One region of the Xanthomonas sp. NCPPB 3442 genome, then DNA from elsewhere that is predicted to be linked to it. Evidence: predicted binding sites of a transcription regulator. Region 1 holds the regulator's gene; each other region holds the start of a gene.
The links. The regulator FliA, encoded in region 1, starts transcription of late flagellar genes. The targets are predictions, from matches to a motif close to TAAAGTTTNNCNNNCNNNGGCCGATAA.

Region 1 (5,413 bases):
GACCACGGCCCCGGTGCAGCGCCCGGCCGTCCCGGCCACGGCGGTGCAGGCGCCCGCGCCGGTCGCGGCGGCAACGGTCACCGCCCCGGCGTTTGCTGCCGCAGGCCAGGACGACGACGCCTTCGCCGACGAAGCCGACTTCGATCTGGACGACGCCCTTCCGCAGATCCTGCCGCCGGCCGCGCTGCCGCCGATCGTGGTCGCCCCGCCCGCCCCCGCTGCGCTGGCCGCAGTGCCGGTGGCGGCCGCGCCGATCCCGCAGAACGACGAAGAACTCAAGCAACTGCGCGGTGAGCTGGCGCTGATGCGGCAGATGATCGAGCGCGAAATGAACCGCCTCACCGACGAGCGCCTGCGTGGCTCGCCGGTGCGCGCCCAGGCGCTGGAACTGATGGACGACTACGGCTTCGACGCCGGCCTGACCCGCGATATCGCCCTGCAGATCCCGGCCGATACCGAATTGCACCGTGGCCGCGGCCTGATGCTGGGCTTGCTGTCCAAGCGGTTGCCAGTGTCCCCGGTCGACCCGCTGGAACGTGGCGGCGTCATCGCCCTGGTCGGCCCGACCGGCGCCGGCAAGACCACCACCATCGCCAAGCTCGCCCAGCGCTTTGCCGCCCAGCACGCCCCGCGCGACGTGGCCCTGGTCACCACCGACACCCAGCGCGTGGGCGGCCGCGAACAGCTGCACAGCTACGGCCGCCAGCTCGGCATCGCGGTGCACGAGGCCGACAGCGCCGAAAGCCTGCTGGACCTGCTCGAGCGCCTGCGCGACTACAAGCTGGTGCTGATCGACACCGCCGGCATGGGCCAGCGCGACCGCGCCCTGGCCGCCCAGCTGAACTGGCTGCGTGCCGCCCAGCAGGTCACCTCGCTGCTGGTACTGCCTGCCAACGCCCATTTTTCCGACCTCGACGAGGTCGTACGCCGCTTCGCCCACGCCAAGCCCCAAGGCGTGGTGCTGACCAAACTCGACGAGACCGGCCGCTTCGGCAGCGCCTTGTCGGTGGTGGTCGACCACCAAATGCCCATCACCTGGGTGACTGACGGACAGCGGGTCCCTGACGACCTGCACCGCGCCAATGCCGCCAGTCTCGTTCTTCGCCTTGAAGATTTGCGGCGCGCTGCCGATAAGCCCTGTACTCCGGAGCACAACCATGCAGTCGCGTGAATACGCCAAGCTGACCAACGCCTTCCCCCTGTCGGCGACCCGTCCCGAGCCTTTGGGCCCGGTGCGCACCATTGCCGTGACCGGTGGCAAGGGCGGCGTGGGGAAAACCAACATCTCCGCCAACCTGGCCGTGGCGCTTGCCGACATGGGCAAACGCACGCTGCTGCTGGACGCCGACCTCGGCCTGGCCAACCTGGACGTGGTGCTGGGCCTGGCGCCCAAGTACACCCTGGCCGACCTGATTGCCGGCCGTTGCACGCTCGATGAAGTCATCATCGAAGGCCCCGGCGGCGTGCTGGTGGTGCCGGCCGCCTCCGGTCGCCGCCACATGGCCGAACTGGCCCCGGCCCAACACATCGGCCTGGTCAACGTGTTCTCCGAACTGGAACGCGACCTGGACGTGATGGTCATCGATACCGCCGCCGGCATCACCGACAGCGTGCTGACCTTCTGCCAGGCCGCCCAGGACACCGTGGTGGTGGTCTGCGACGAGCCGGCCTCGATCACCGACGCCTACGCGCTGATCAAGGTGCTCTCGCGCGAACGCGGCGTGGACCGCCTGCAGATCATCGCCAACATGGTGCGCGACCCCAACGAAGGTCGCTTGCTGTACGACAAGCTCTCGCGCGTGTGCGAAAAGTTCCTCGGCGATGTGTCGCTGAACTATCTCGGCCATGTGCCGCAGGACGACTGGCTGCGCCTGTCGGTGCAGCGCCAGCAACCGGTCATCAAGGCCTACCCCGCCAGTCCGTCGGCGCAGGCCATCGCCGAAATCGCACGCCGTACCTCGCGCTGGCAGGCCCCGACCGTGCCGCGCGGCAACGTCGAGTTCTTTGTCGAACGCATCATCCAACGGGGAGTGGCCGCATGAGCACCGCTACCGCAACCACGGCCAGCGCGCAGTACCGCGCCGTGCAGCGCAACAACGCCAACGACGTGGTGACCCAGCACGCCGACCTGGTCCGCCGCATCGCCCACCATCTGGCGGCGCGCCTGCCGGCCAGCGTGGAAGTGGACGACCTGATCCAGGCCGGCATGATCGGCCTGATCGAAGCCTCGCGCAGCTACGACTCCGAACAGGGCGCTTCGTTCGAAACCTATGCCTCGATCCGCATCCGCGGCTCGATGATCGACGAGATTCGCAGGGGCGACTGGGTGCCGCGTTCGGTGCACCGCCGCGCCCGCGACGCTGCCGCCGCCGTGCGCAAGATCGAACAGAACACCGGCCGCGCCGCCGCCGCCACCGAAGTGGCCGCCGCGATGGAAATGCCGCTGCCCGATTACCTGCGTCTGATGGAAGATGCCGCACGTGGCCAGGTGCTGAGCCTGGAATCGCGCATCGAAGATCACGGCGAGCTGGACACCACCGCCAAGGGTGGCCCCAACCCGCAGCAGATGATGGAGCGTGGCGAATTTGGTCGCGAGCTGGGCAAGGCCATCGGCCAATTGCCCGAGCGCGAGCAGCTGGTGCTGTCGCTGTACTACGAACAGGAATTGAACCTGAAGGAAATCGGCGCCGTGCTGGGCGTCAGCGAATCGCGCGTGTGCCAGATCCATGGCCAGGCGGTGGTGCGTTTGCGTGGCCGCCTCAAAGTCTTCGAACTGGCCGATGCCGGCGTCGAAGTCGACGACTGAATTTTTCGCGTAATTTTTCGTGTTAGGAGCTTGATGTGAACAAGAACATGCGGATCCTGATCGTGGACGACTTCTCGACGATGCGACGTATCGTCAAGAATCTGTTGGGCGATCTCGGCTTCACCAACACCGCAGAGGCCGAAGACGGCAACAGCGCCCTGGCGGCGTTGCGTGCCGGCCCGTTCGATTTCGTGGTCACCGACTGGAACATGCCCGGCATGACCGGCATCGACCTGCTGCGCAACATCCGCGCCGACGCCAAGCTCAAGCACCTGCCGGTGATGATGGTGACCGCCGAAGCCAAGCGCGAGCAGATCATCGAAGCGGCCCAGTGCGGCGTGAACGGCTACATCATCAAGCCGTTTACCGCCCAGACGCTGGAAGAAAAGTTGGGCAAGGTGTTCGAACGTCTGGCGGCGACCGCCTGATGAACGCGACCATGGAAACCGATGCCGAACGTGCCGCGTTGATCGAGCGCCTGCAGAACGCACTCGATGCACTGGAAAGCGGTGACCAGGTCGCCTGGCGTCGCGAGGTGGATCATCTCGCCGCCCTGCGCACGCGCCCGATGATGCAGAGCCTGAGCCGGCTCGCCCGCGAACTCGGCCAGGCGCTGGGCGAGCTGCCCACCATCCCCGAAGAAGCCGGCGAACTGGACGATGCCTGTTCGCGTCTGGACCACGTGGTGGAAATGACCGAAAAGGCCAGCCATCGCACGCTGGATCTGGTCGAAGAATGCCGCGAGCTAGCCAACCAGCTGCGCAACGGCGGGCTCAATCAGGACCAGGGCGCGCTGCTGGAAAAGATGCGCCACAACCTGACCGAGCTGTCGCTGGCGCAGAGCTACCAGGACCTGAGCGGCCAGATCATCCGGCGCGTGGCCGGTATCGTGCGGCGCGTGCATGAAGGCTTCGGTGCGCTCGGCCTGCCGCCGAAGAACATCGAACCGAAGAAAGACGACGGCGGTCTTGCCGGTCCTGCAGTCAAGGGCCTGGACCGTCACGCGGTGTCGCAGGACGATGCCGACGACCTGCTGTCCGGATTGGGGCTGTAACCATGAGTGCTGTTCCAGACGATATTGCTGCCGATTTCATCGTCGAGGCCCAGGAAATCCTGGATCGCCTCGGCGAACAGTTGGTCTCGCTGGAACAGGCGCCAGAAGAAGCCGACCAGCTCAACGCGGTGTTCCGCGGCTTCCACACGCTCAAGGGCGGCGCCGGCTTTCTGGCGATCAAGCCCATGGTGGAGCTGTGCCACGCCGCTGAAGAAACCCTGGGCATGGCGCGCTCGGGCCAGGCGGTGCTGCAGGCGCATCACTTCGATGCCGCGCAACAATCGCTGGATTATCTGCAGGCCATGCTGGATGCCATGGGCTCGGGCGAAGCCGTGCCGCACGCACCGGCCACGTTGATCGCGCAGTTCGACGCCAAGAGCGCCCCGCCGGCGGTCAAGGCCGCGCCGCAGGCGGCCGCGGCCAAGCCGGCTGCCGCCGCACACGGCGACGATGCGCATGCGCCCGCCCCCAAGGCGGCCGGCAAGGGCGCCGCCAAGACCGGCGCCGAAGCCGAACAGACCGTGCGCGTGGACACCAAGCGCCTGGACGCCATCGTCAACCTGATCGGCGAACTTGTGCTCTCGCGCAACCGGCTGAAGACCTTGCGCACCCGCCTGCGCGACGAAGAACTGGACCGCGCGGTCAGCACCCTGGACATCGCCACCGCACGCCTGCAGACCGCGGTCATGCGCACCCGCATGCAACCGGTGAGCAAGGTGTTCGCACGCTTCCCCAAGGTGGCCCGCGATGTTGCGCGCACCTTGTCCAAGGAAGTGGAGCTGGAACTGATCGGCGCCGAAACCGAGCTCGATCGTAATCTGGTCGAAGCCCTCGCCGACCCGTTGGTGCACCTGGTGCGCAACGCCATCGACCACGGCATCGAATCGCCTGCCCTGCGCGAAGCCACCGGCAAACCGCGCAGCGGCCATGTGCGCCTGTCGGCGCAGCAGGAAGGCGACTACGTCAGCATCGAAATCCAGGACGACGGCGCCGGCATCGACCCGGAGCGCCTGCGCGAAATCGCCCGCAACAAGGGCCTGATCGACGCCGAAGCCGCCGCGCGTCTGAGCACCGACGAGTGCTTGCATCTGATCTTCATGCCGGGCTTCTCGACCAAGGTGGAAGTCACCGACATCTCCGGCCGCGGTGTCGGCATGGACGTGGTGCAGTCGCGTATCCGCGAACTCAGCGGGCAGATCCAGATCCAGTCTGAACTGGGCCGCGGCAGCCGCTTCATGATCCGCGTGCCGTTGACCCTGGCGATTCTGCCGACCCTGCTGGTGCAGGCCGGCGAAGCGGTCTACGCATTGCCGCTGGCGCGCGTGGTGGAAGTGCTGCATGCACCGCAAACCTCGCTGGGCTGGTTCGACGGCCGCGCCGTCCTCGACCGCCGCTCGCACACCCTGCCCCTGATCGACCTGCGCCGCTGGCTGGGCGTACCGGCCGAACAACCGCCGCTGCTGACCGTAGTGTTGCTGCAGGCCGGCGAAACCCGCTTCGGCCTGGTGGTGGACCAGGTCCGCGGCCGCGAGGAAGTGGTGATCAAACCACTC
Region 2 (5,413 bases), 980 kb from region 1:
GCGATCAGGCCGGTGAGGTTGCCGCGTACCTGTTCGATGGTGTCGTTGATGAAGCGCTTCTTGCCCGGCAGCAACGGCAGCTGTGCGGTGAAGTTGCCGCGGCCGAATTCGCTGACGCAGGCAATGGCTTGCTTCTTGACCGCGATATGGCTGGCCACCATTGCGTTGATGCCTTCGGCCATGCGACGGAAATCGCCGGTGAAGCGCTGGGTGTCGATGACCACATCGATATCGCCGGCATCGTGCTCGGCCGACATGCGATTGACCTCGGCGACCATGCCGGTGAGGTTGCCGCGGATCTGGTCGACGATCTCGTTGATGAAGGCCTTCTTGCCCGGCAACCGTTCCAGTTCGGCGGAGAAGTTCCCGCGACCGAACTCGGCTACACAGGCCATCGCCTGCTTTTTCACCGCGATATGGCTGGCCACCATGCGGTTGATGCCGTCGCCCATTGCGCGGAAATCGCCTTCGAAGCGCGCCACGTCGATGCGCGCGTCGATCTCGCCGGCATCGTGTTCGCGCGAAACGCGATTGATTTCCTCGTTGACATGGCGGATGCCGCTCTGCACCTTGCGCAGCCCGCGCAGGACATCGCTGGCCTGGTCGTCGCGCACCTGCGGCAGCGCCACATCGAAGTTGCCGCGCGAGAACGCGTCCAGCATGGTGGTGGCCATCTCCAGCGACGCGCTGGCGATACGGATTGCCCAGACCAGCAAGGCGCCGCTGATCAATGCTGCAACCAGGCTGGTGCCCAGCAAGGCTGCGTGCGAGAGCGCCAGCGCCACGCCGGCGACGACCACGACAACGGGCAGGGCGATTGCAAGCGCGGCGGTGAACCACAACTGCGTAGCGATCGGTAGACGGTGTGACATGACGGTAGCTTCCTGGGGTCAGGTAACGACAAACGACGGTTCGGACGGAGCGATGGCGCGGGCGTTCAGGCCGCCAACGCGTCCTGGTTGGGATGCAACTGCTGAATCAGGCTGGGCACATCCAGAATCAGTGCGACATCGCCGCTTCCCAGAATGCTCGAGCCGCTGATGCCTTTGACCTGCGCGAACACCTTGGACAGCGGCTTGATCACCGTCTGCCATTCGCCGAGCAGGGTGTCCACCACCAGGCCGAAGCGCTGTGCGCCCTGCCGGATCACCACGATGCTTTCGCGCGAGGGCGTCTTGCCGCCCAGCGCGAACAGTTCGCGCAGGCGCACGTAGGGCAACACGCTGCCGCGCAGGTCGATGTAGTCGCTGGCGTAGTCGGGGGTGAACTCCACGCACTCTTCGACCACGTCCAGCGGCACCACGAAGACCGATTTGCCCACGCCGACCTGGAAACCGTTGATGATGGCCAGCGTCAGCGGCAGGCGCACCGAGATGGTGGTGCCCACGCCGGCGGCGCTGTCGATCTCGACCGTGCCGCGCAGTGCGGTGATGTTGCGCTTGACCACGTCCATGCCCACGCCGCGCCCGGACAGATTGGTGACCTTTTCCGCCGTGGAGAAACCCGGTTCGAAGATCATCGCGAAGACGTCGCGGTCGCTGAGTTGGCGGCCTGGTTCGATCAGGCCACGTTCGAGCGCCTTGGCCAGGATGCGGTCGCGGTTCAAGCCGCCACCGTCGTCGGTGATCTGGATGACGATGCTGCCGGAGTCGTGATATGCGTTGAGCCCGACGGTGCCGCGCGCAGGCTTGCCGCGCGCCACGCGCACCTCGGCCGGTTCGATCCCGTGGTCCATCGCGTTGCGCACCAGATGGGTGAGCGGGTCGCCGATCTTTTCCACCACCGACTTGTCCAGTTCGGTGTCTTCGCCGGCCACCACCAGCGCGATGTCCTTGCCCAGTTCGCGCGCCACGTCGTGCACCACGCGCTGGAAGCGGCTGAATGTGCCGCCGATCTTGACCATGCGCAGCTGCAACGCGCTTTCGCGCACGTCTTCGACCAGGCCAGCCAGGATCGAGGCCGATTCAAGCAACTGCGCATCGCCGGTGCGTTGCGCATTGGCACTCGTGCTGGACACGGCGATGATGAGTTCGCCGACCAGATCGATCATGCGATCGAGCTTGTCGGCATCCACGCGGATGGAACGCGCGTCGGCGCTGCGCGCGGCAGCGTCCGGCGCGGCACGGCCTGGGGCCGAAGCGGCGCTGGGTACTGCAGCAAGCGGCTTGTTCGGCGTGGGGCTGGCTGCCGCTTCGGCGCTGAGCAATTCAGCGGCGTCGGATGGCGCCGGAACCGACACGATCTCCAGATCGCAATCTTCGCGGACGAATTCGAACACCTCTTCGATGGCCGCGCGGTCGGCATCGCTGCGCAGCAGGATCTGGAAGCCCAGGTAGTTGGCTTCCGGATCGAGGTCGTCGAATGCCGGCAGCTGGCTGATATCGGTGGTGATCGATTCGACCGAGCCCAGGCTGCGCAGGTTGCGAATCAGCTTGAGCGGCGAATTGCCGAAGCGCAGTGCGTCGGCGAACAGTTTCAGGGTGATCCGCCAGTAACCACTCTGCTTTTCCGGTGCGCCTTGCGCAACCGCGGCTGCAGTGACGCCGCAGGCGCTGCGTTGCAGATACGTCTGCAATTGCGCCAGCAGCGGTTCGGCTTCGGCGGCCAGCGCGACCGGGTCGGCGTGGCTCGGGTCTGCGGCGGTTTCCACCAAGGCATGGATATGGTCGCAGCACACCAGCAGCAGCCCGATCAGTTCCGAGCTCAAGCTCAGCGCTTCGTCGCGTACCAGATCCAGCACGCTCTCCACCACATGGGTGAAGCCGACCAGCTGCGGCAGGTCGAACAGGCCGCCGGAGCCCTTGATGGTGTGCGCGGCGCGGAAGATGGCATTAACCGCATCCGGCGACGGTTCGCCGCGCTCGGCTTCGAGCAGATGACGTTCCATGTCTTCGAGCAGGTCCCGGCTCTCGGCCAGGAAGGTCTGCATCAGCTGGTTCATGTCCATGCGCGCGTCACCAGTCCGTTAGTGAATTCGTTCGCCCAGGCCTGCAACCGCATGCGGGTACAGGGCCTCGAGCAGGCCGAGCAGCTCGATGACATCGACCACCGCACGGCTGGAATCGGTCAACGAAAACGGCCGGCCATCGGCCTGGATCGCCTGCTTGGTGGCCAGCAACAATTGCAGGCCGGTGGTATCGATCTCGCTGACGGCGGCCAGGTCCAGATGCAATCCACCCGGATGCAGCAAGGCCGGCTGCAGCAACGGCTTGAGCTCGGCCGCGCGACGAATGGTCATCTCGCCCTCCAGGGCAAGGGTCAGCGGCGCGGGTAGATCGGACAGTGGCGTGTTCATTGGTGCCTCAAGCGGTGCGATGGCGCACGGGTGCGTACCATGGCCTGGGAAGGTCGCAACGGCCTGGACGGGTGTGAGCAGCGCTGCACACGGGCCATGCCGGTCTATGCAGGTATCGGCGCCTTTTGGAAATATTTAGGCAAAATTCAGCGCAATGACGGATTTGCGAAACCCGTCACCGCCTGTGGATTAATTGCTCAGCTTTGTCGGAAGCAGGCTCAGGGGGACTGTTCGAGCCTGTGCCGTCGGACAGTTCGCCCCGTTCCGGCACGGCGTTGCAGGTGACGCCCCGGCTTGCGCGCGCGTGAAGCACCGGCGGGCGCTTTTATCCAAACCGGATGCGCGGCGCGCGGGCTGCGGTAGTCATGACGGGCAAATGCGACCAGGCAGTGGACTGCCCGCCTGCCTGGTCGCGTTTTTTACACGTGGTGATCGTGCTCGGTGCGGTCGCCGCTTGCCGGCGCCGCAGCGCTTCAGCCCGGTGACAATGCTGCCAACAGGCCGCGTGCCGCATTGAAACGGTCGGCGCCTTCGGGCATCGGCAACTTGATGCGCAGCTTGTCCGGGCCATCCATCGTGTAGATCTTCGGCTGTTTCTGGATCATCTGGATGATGGTCATCGGGTCGATCGCCGGCTTGGCCTCGAACACCAGCCGCCCGCCGTTTTCGCCCAGGTCCAGCTTGCGCACGCCCAGCGCATTGGCCTGCAGCTTGAGCTCGGCGATGGCGAACAGATGCTTGACCGGGTCCGGCAGCAAGCCGAAGCGGTCGATCATCTCCACCTGCAGTTCGCGCAGCGCATCGGGGTCGCGTGCGCTGGAAATGCGCTTGTACAAGGTCAGGCGCGTGTGCACGTCGGGCAGATAATCCTCGGGAATCAGCGAGGCCACGTGCAGTTCGACGTCGGCACCGCGCACTTCTTCGCCGGCATCCAGGTCGGGCAGCTTGCCCTGGCGGATGCTGCGCACTGCGCGCTCGAGCAGTTCGGTGTAGAGGCTGAAACCGACTTCGGCCATCTGGCCGCTCTGGTCTTCGCCCAGCAATTCGCCGGCGCCGCGGATTTCCAGGTCGTGCGTGGCCAGGGTGAAGCCGGCGCCGAGCTCGTCCATCGAGGCAATCGCTTCCAGGCGCTTTTCCGCATCGGAGGTCATCGAGCGGCGATCCGGCACCACCAGGTACGCATAGGCGCGGTGATGCGAGCGACCCACGCGGCCGCGCAACTGGTGCAACTGCGCCAGGCCGAAGCGATCGGCGCGGTTGATGATGATGGTGTTGGCATTGGGAATGTCGATGCCCGATTCGATGATCGTGGTCGACAGCAACACGTTGAAGCGCTGCTTCTGGAAATCCAGCATCACCCGTTCCAGCTCACGCTCGGGCATCTGCCCATGCGCGATACCGATGCGCGCTTCCGGCACCAGTTCCGACAGATCGCGCTGCATACGCACGATGCTTTCCACATCGTTATGCAGGAAATACAGCTGACCGCCGCGACTGAGTTCGCGCTGGAAGGCTTCGCGCAGCAGCGTGTTGTCCCAGGCGGTAATGAAGGTCTGCACCGCCAGGCGGTTCGGCGGCGGGGTGGCGATGATCGACAGATCGCGCAGGCCGGCCATGGCCATGTTGAGCGTGCGCGGGATGGGCGTGGCGGTGAGCGTGAGCAGGTGCACATTGGCACGCATCGCCTTGAGCGCTTCCTTCTGGCGCACGCCGAAGCGCTGTTCTTCGTCGACCACGACCAGGCCGAGATCCTTGAACTTCACATCCGGCTGCAACAAGCGGTGCGTGCCGATGATCACGTCGATCTCGCCGCTGGCGACCTTCTCCAGTTCGGCCTTGATTTCCTTGGTGCTCTTGAAGCGCGACAGCACTTCCACCTTCATCGGGTAATCGGCGAAGCGGTCGCGGAAATTGCGGTAGTGCTGTTCGGCCAGCAATGTGGTGGGCACCAGCACGGCGACCTGTTTGCCGGCGCTGGCGGCGGCAAACGCCGCACGCACCGCAACCTCGGTCTTGCCGAAGCCCACGTCGCCGCACACCACGCGGTCCATCGGTTGGCTGCTGCCCAGATCGCGCAGCGTCGCATCGATGGCGGCCAACTGGTCGCCGGTTTCCTCG
Region 3 (5,413 bases), 330 kb from region 1:
GGCGCCGCGTGCGAGCTGGTTGGCGCGGGTGGCATGTTCGGCATTCTGCTTGACGGTGGAGGTCAGCTCTTCCATCGAGGCAGCGGTTTCTTCGAGGCTGGCGGCCTGTTGTTCGCTGCGCTGCGCCAGCTGCTGATTGCCGCTGGCGATATCTTCTGCGACGAAGCTGATGCTGTTGGAGGTTGTCTGGATGCGGGTGACGATGTCGGTGAGGCGGTGCACGGTGCTGTTGGCATCGTCACGCATGGAGGCGAACACGCCGTGGAAGTTGCCGGACATGCGCACGGTCAGGTCGCCATCGGCGATCGCGCGCAGCAGCCCGGAGAAGCTGGCCAGGTTGGTATCGGAGGTGGCCATCATGGTGTTGAGGTTTTCCACCATCAGGCGAAAATCGTGCTCGAACGTTTCCGCCTTGCCGCGGAGTGCAAAGTCGCCTGCGCAGGCGGCCTGGGTCAGTTCCTGGATCTGCGCGTTGATGGCCTGCAGGTTGCGTTTGACCTGCTGCATGGTGGCGGTGATGGCGGATTTTTCGCCCGGGTACTGCTCGATGTCCTGGGTGAGATCGCCAATGGCGTAGCTGCCCATGACCTGGGTCATGCGCAACTGGGTCTGCACGTGGGCATGTACGAGTGCGTTGGTGTCTTGCACCATGTCGCCATATTCGCCGGGAAAACCCTGTGGGTCGGTGCGGTAGCTGATTTCGCCGGCGTCGTGGCGCGCAGCCATGCTGCGTTGCGCCCAGATCACCTCCTGCAGGCGTCGCTGCATCTGCTGCATGGCGCGCAGCAGTTGCCCGGATTCGTCGTTGCTGGTTGCTGCGTCCTGGCTGCGCAGATCGCCGTCGTTGATGCGCTGGGCCAGGCGTAGCGACTGGCGCAGCGGCAGCACCACACTGCGCGTGAGCAGGAACGCGATGGCGGCGCCCAACAGCAGGGCGACGACGGTGGACATCACCATCAGCATCGCAAAGCCGCGCGCAGTGGCAACGGCCTGCCTGGCGGCTTGGCGGTTCTTGGCCTCCTGCAGGTCGATGAAGGCGTTGATGCTGGCCAGCCAGGCAATGAAGGCCGGGCGCGCTTGCTGCAGCAGGTGCTGTTCTGCCTGCGCCTTGTCGGCCGCATCGCGGAACGCGCGCACTTGCGCGATCAGCGGCAGGGTGCGCTGCTCGATGGATTTGATCTGCTGGAGAATGTCTTTCTCTTTTGCATCGGTCGAGCTGGCGATCATGTCGTCGAGCGGTTGCGCAGCGCGTGCGTAATCGGCAGCGAGCTTGTCGATCGATTGTTCGGCGGCGTGGCGGTCTGCGGGGTCGTCCATGAGCACCACATCGCGCAGAGCAATCGCGCGGTCGTGGACGCTGCCACGGAAATTGATCGCGTAGCGTTGCTTGACGCTATTGACCTCGTTGATGGCGGTGAGTTGCTGGTCGATGCTGCGAACGCGTTGGATGCCCACCACGGTCAGGATCACCATCAAGACGATGATCGCGAGAAAGCCCAGGGCCAGGCGCTGTCCAATGCGCAGATTCGGGAAGAAATGCATAGGTGTTCGATCGGTGTTCCGACTGGCGGAAGAGCGGGGGAGTCCCGGCAACGGCAGGGAGACGAATACGCACGCGACAGCGCAAGAGCCAGCGCAACGGCTGCCGCTCAAGTGGTGTCTCGACGTGTTCGTTAGCGACCTCTAGCAGTGGAACTGAAGACGTTGCGTCTGCCGGTTCAGGTGCTGGTGGGGCTGCTCAATGCGCCGAGACACTCGTCATTCCTGCCTGCAACGCTGCCGCCGGCGGCTTACCGGCGCCTGCAACGGCGCTTAGGGATAACGCGAGAGATCCGGCGCCTTGATCGCCGGCGTCATCCACTTTGCAGCGAGGTTCTGCACGCTTGGCTGGCTGGCGAGTTTGAGTGCGCCATGCAGCAGGTGGATGCCGAGCCGGCTATGCGGGTTCATCAGGCGTGGGCCGATCTTCGGCACGCCCTGGGCCTGCTCGACCATCGGGCGCATGGCGGTGGCGTAGGCAGCGAAGGCCGCGTCCAGCGTGGCGGCCTGGGCGATTTCGTTGGCCAGCACATACGCGCCGGTCACTGCCAGGGTGGCGCCGATCCCGGCCAGTGGCGTCGCGCACCAGGCCGCATCGCCGGTAAGCACGGTGCGACCGCTATGCCAACGCTGCATGCGCACCTGGCGCAGGGCATCGAAGTAGAAGTCGTCGGTGCCATGCATGCCATCGAGCACGCGCGCCGCCTGCCAGCCGGCGTCGGCAAAGCGCTCGTGCAGGTAGGCCTTCTGGGCGTCGATGTCCCAGTCTTGTTCGCCTTCGGGCGGTTTCTGCAGCGAGAGCATGGCGCGCGTGGTGCCGTGCCGGTCGGGTCGCAACGAGATGCTGCGCCCGCCGGTGGTGTGGTACCAGCGCCACAGCGGGTCGTCGTCGGCGCTGCGCGGGATGGTGAAGTAGGCGATGGTCAGATCCATCCAGCGCGGATCGTTTTCCCCCGGGAAGACCTGTTCGCGCGTCGAAGAGCCCACGCCTTCGGCGACGATCACCGCGTCGAAGCGTTCGCTGCAACCGCTTTCGAAGGTGACGGTTGCGGCATCGCTGCCGGCAGCGTCTTCGATGCTGGCGATGCGGTCGCCGAAGCGGTACGTCACATGGCCGCGCGCGGCATCGTAGAGCAGGCGGGCCAGATCGCCGCGCAAGATCTCCAGTTCGGCGGTCGGGCCATCGCCATCGATGTCTTCGGTCTTGAAGGTGGCGACGGCCTGGCCGTGCGCGTCGATCCAGGCGGTGCCTTCTTCGCCGGTTCCCTGGGCCAGCGCGGCCTGTTCCAGGCCCATGCGTTGCAGCACCTCACGGCCGACACCGCGTACGTCGATGTTCTGGCCGCCATCGCGAAACCGGGTGGCGCGTTCCACCACGGTCACATCGAAGCCGCGATGGGCGAGTGTCCAGGCGGCAGCGTTGCCGGCGATGCTGGCGCCGGTGATGAGGATACGACGCGGCATTGCTGTCATCCTGGCAGGAAATATCAGGCGTGATATTACACGTCCTGGCCGTAACGCTCCATGTTCGCGATCAGCCGGTGCATCAACGCGACGGTCTGCTGCACCTCGTCGGCGGAAAAGCCTTCCAGCGCCACTGCGTTCATACCCAGCAGCGCACGCCCACCGAGTTCGGCCATCTTGCGCCCGCGGGCGGTGAGCGCCACCAGCGCGGCACGGCGATCCTGCGGGGTCGGGGTGCGCTTGATGAGCTTCAGTCCCTCCAGCTTGTCCAGCAGTGCCACCATGGCCGGCTGCTTCACGGCCGATGCGATGACCAGGTCACGCTGCAGCATCGGGCCTTTCCAGGACAGCAGCATGATCGGGCCGATCAGCGCCAGCGACACGCCGTGCGGCCGCAGTTCGGCGTCCACCAGGCGGTTGAAGACCCGCGCTGCATGGTTGGCCAGATACCCCGGCGCGATAGCAGCCTGCGGATGGATGAGTTCACTCTGATCAAGCATCTGTAAGACCGTGCGTTGTCCTGTGGCTATCGGGCAATGGTACGTCTCCTGCAGTGCGGCATGGCGCTCGTTGCCGCGTGGCACCGCGTGCACGCCCGGCGGCTTGGCTGCCGGGGCGATATCGCGTCGCTGCGCGGCCCGAAGACGGCACGGCCCCATGTGCGCGGGCCGACGGCTGTACCGGCCGTGGCGCAGGCTGCGCGCTGCCGCAGACGCAGGAGCGCAAGCTGCCTGGTTCAGCCATCGCCTGCGGGCGTGGCTGGACGCCACCAGCCATAGGCCAGATGATGGGCGCGAGCGCGCGGCTCGGTCTTGCCGAGGCGTCATGCGCCTGCGGCGACCTGGTCTTTTCAACGGTTGGACATGATGTACGGATGGATGATGGAGAAGCTCGCAGCAGGCGACCTCGCGGTCGTGCACGTTGCGTGCTGGAGCGGCGACCTGCGTGTGGACACAATGCAGGTACGCCCTCTATGAATGCGGGATTTCCGCACGGCAACAGCGTCATGGCGCAGGCGGTACGCAGCCACGACTGGGCGGCGAGCCCGCTGGGACCAACCGCTCAGTGGCCATCGCCGTTGCGCAATGCGGTCGATCTGATGCTGGGTTCGCCCGAAAGCATGTATGTGGTGTGGGGCGATGCGCTGACCTTTTTCTACAACGACGCCTACACGCCGATCCTGGGGCCGCGCCAGGCGCAGGCGCTGGGCGCGCCGCTGCGCGTGTTGTGGGCCGATGCCTGGGAGGCGGTGCGCGAGCCGATTGAAGCGGCGTTCGCAGGGCAGGCATCGCGCTTTGAGGAATTGCCGATCGGCATGAACCGCTACGGCGTGCCGGAGCAGACCTGGTGGACGTTCTCGTTCTCTCCGATCTATCTGGACGATGGCCGGGTGGGCGGCGCGTTCTGCGTCACCAATGAAGTCACCGCGCGCAAGCTGGCGCAGGCGCGGCTGGCCGACGAACACGAGCGCCTGATCCGCTTGTTCGAGCAGGCGCCGATGTTCATGGCGTTCCTGAGCGGGCCGCAGCACCGGGTGGAGTTCGCCAACCCGTGTTATTCGCGCCTGATCGGCCACCGCGATGTGATCGGGCGGCCGTTGGCCGAGGCGCTGCCGGATGCGGTGGAACAGGGACATGTGCGTCGCCTGGACGAGGTGTACCGGTCCGGGCGCGCGTTTTCGGCCAATGCGCTGCCGTACAACGTGCAGGCGGTGCCCGGTGGTCCCGCCGAGCGACGCTTGCTGGATCTGGTCTATCAGCCGATCGCAGGCGCCGATGGCACCATCTCCGGCATCTTCGTGCAGGGCCTGGATATCACCGACCGCATCAGCCTGGAGCGCGCGGTGCGCGAGGCCGAAGTGCGCAACCGTCAAATCCTGGACAGCGTGATGGACTACGCCATCATCGCCACCGATATGCACGGGCGGGTGACGTCGTGGAACGAGGGTGCGCGGCGCATTCTGGGCTGGAGCGAGGTCGAGATGCTCGGGCAAACGCTGCAGCGCACCTTTACGCCGGAAGACGTCGAGCAGCGGCAGATGCTGATCGAGGCCGCTGCCGCGCTGGAAAGCGGCAGCGGCATGGACGAGCGCTGGCACGTGCGCAAATCCGGCGAGCGGTTCTGGGCCAATGGCTCGCTGATGGTGTTGCGCTAAGAAACCGGCGAGGCGATCGGGTTCGTCAAGGTGTTGCGCGACCGCACCGCCGAGCGGCTGGCCAGCGAAGCGCTGCAAAAGAGCGAGCGGCGCCTGGACGCACTGGTACGCGCGTCATCGCAATCGATTTTTTCCGCCAGTGCCCACTGGCGCGAATGGCGCCAATTGGTCGGCGACGGTGTGCTGAGCGATGCGGTGTCGGCCACGCCCGACTGGCAGGCGATGGTGCACCCGGACGACCGCGCGCGATTGGCG

Region 2: the regulator FliA is predicted to act here: its motif matches at 3,408-3,434, upstream of AC1POX_RS14845 (STAS domain-containing protein).
Region 3: the regulator FliA is predicted to act here: its motif matches at 1,674-1,700, upstream of AC1POX_RS09270 (methyl-accepting chemotaxis protein).

The regions. Positions count from the first base shown of each region.
Region 1 is NZ_CM161514.1:2,453,610-2,459,022, reverse strand. Features, by position in the region: gene flhF (flagellar biosynthesis GTPase FlhF) at 1-1,171, shown strand, start outside; gene AC1POX_RS10680 (MinD/ParA family protein) at 1,158-2,042, shown strand; gene AC1POX_RS10675 (RNA polymerase sigma factor FliA) at 2,039-2,806, shown strand; gene cheY (chemotaxis response regulator CheY) at 2,842-3,234, shown strand; gene AC1POX_RS10665 (protein phosphatase CheZ) at 3,234-3,860, shown strand; gene AC1POX_RS10660 (chemotaxis protein CheA) at 3,863-5,413, shown strand, end outside.
Region 2 is NZ_CM161514.1:3,434,974-3,440,386, reverse strand. Features, by position in the region: gene AC1POX_RS14855 (methyl-accepting chemotaxis protein) at 1-872, opposite strand, end outside; gene AC1POX_RS14850 (chemotaxis protein CheA) at 938-2,947, opposite strand; gene AC1POX_RS14845 (STAS domain-containing protein) at 2,966-3,295, opposite strand; gene mfd (transcription-repair coupling factor) at 3,769-5,413, opposite strand, start outside.
Region 3 is NZ_CM161514.1:2,118,705-2,124,117, forward strand. Features, by position in the region: gene AC1POX_RS09270 (methyl-accepting chemotaxis protein) at 1-1,542, opposite strand, end outside; gene AC1POX_RS09275 (FAD-dependent monooxygenase) at 1,813-3,003, opposite strand; gene AC1POX_RS09280 (MarR family winged helix-turn-helix transcriptional regulator) at 3,039-3,503, opposite strand; partial or broken gene AC1POX_RS09285 (MarR family transcriptional regulator) at 3,546-3,715, opposite strand; partial or broken gene AC1POX_RS09290 (hybrid sensor histidine kinase/response regulator) at 3,977-5,413, shown strand, end outside.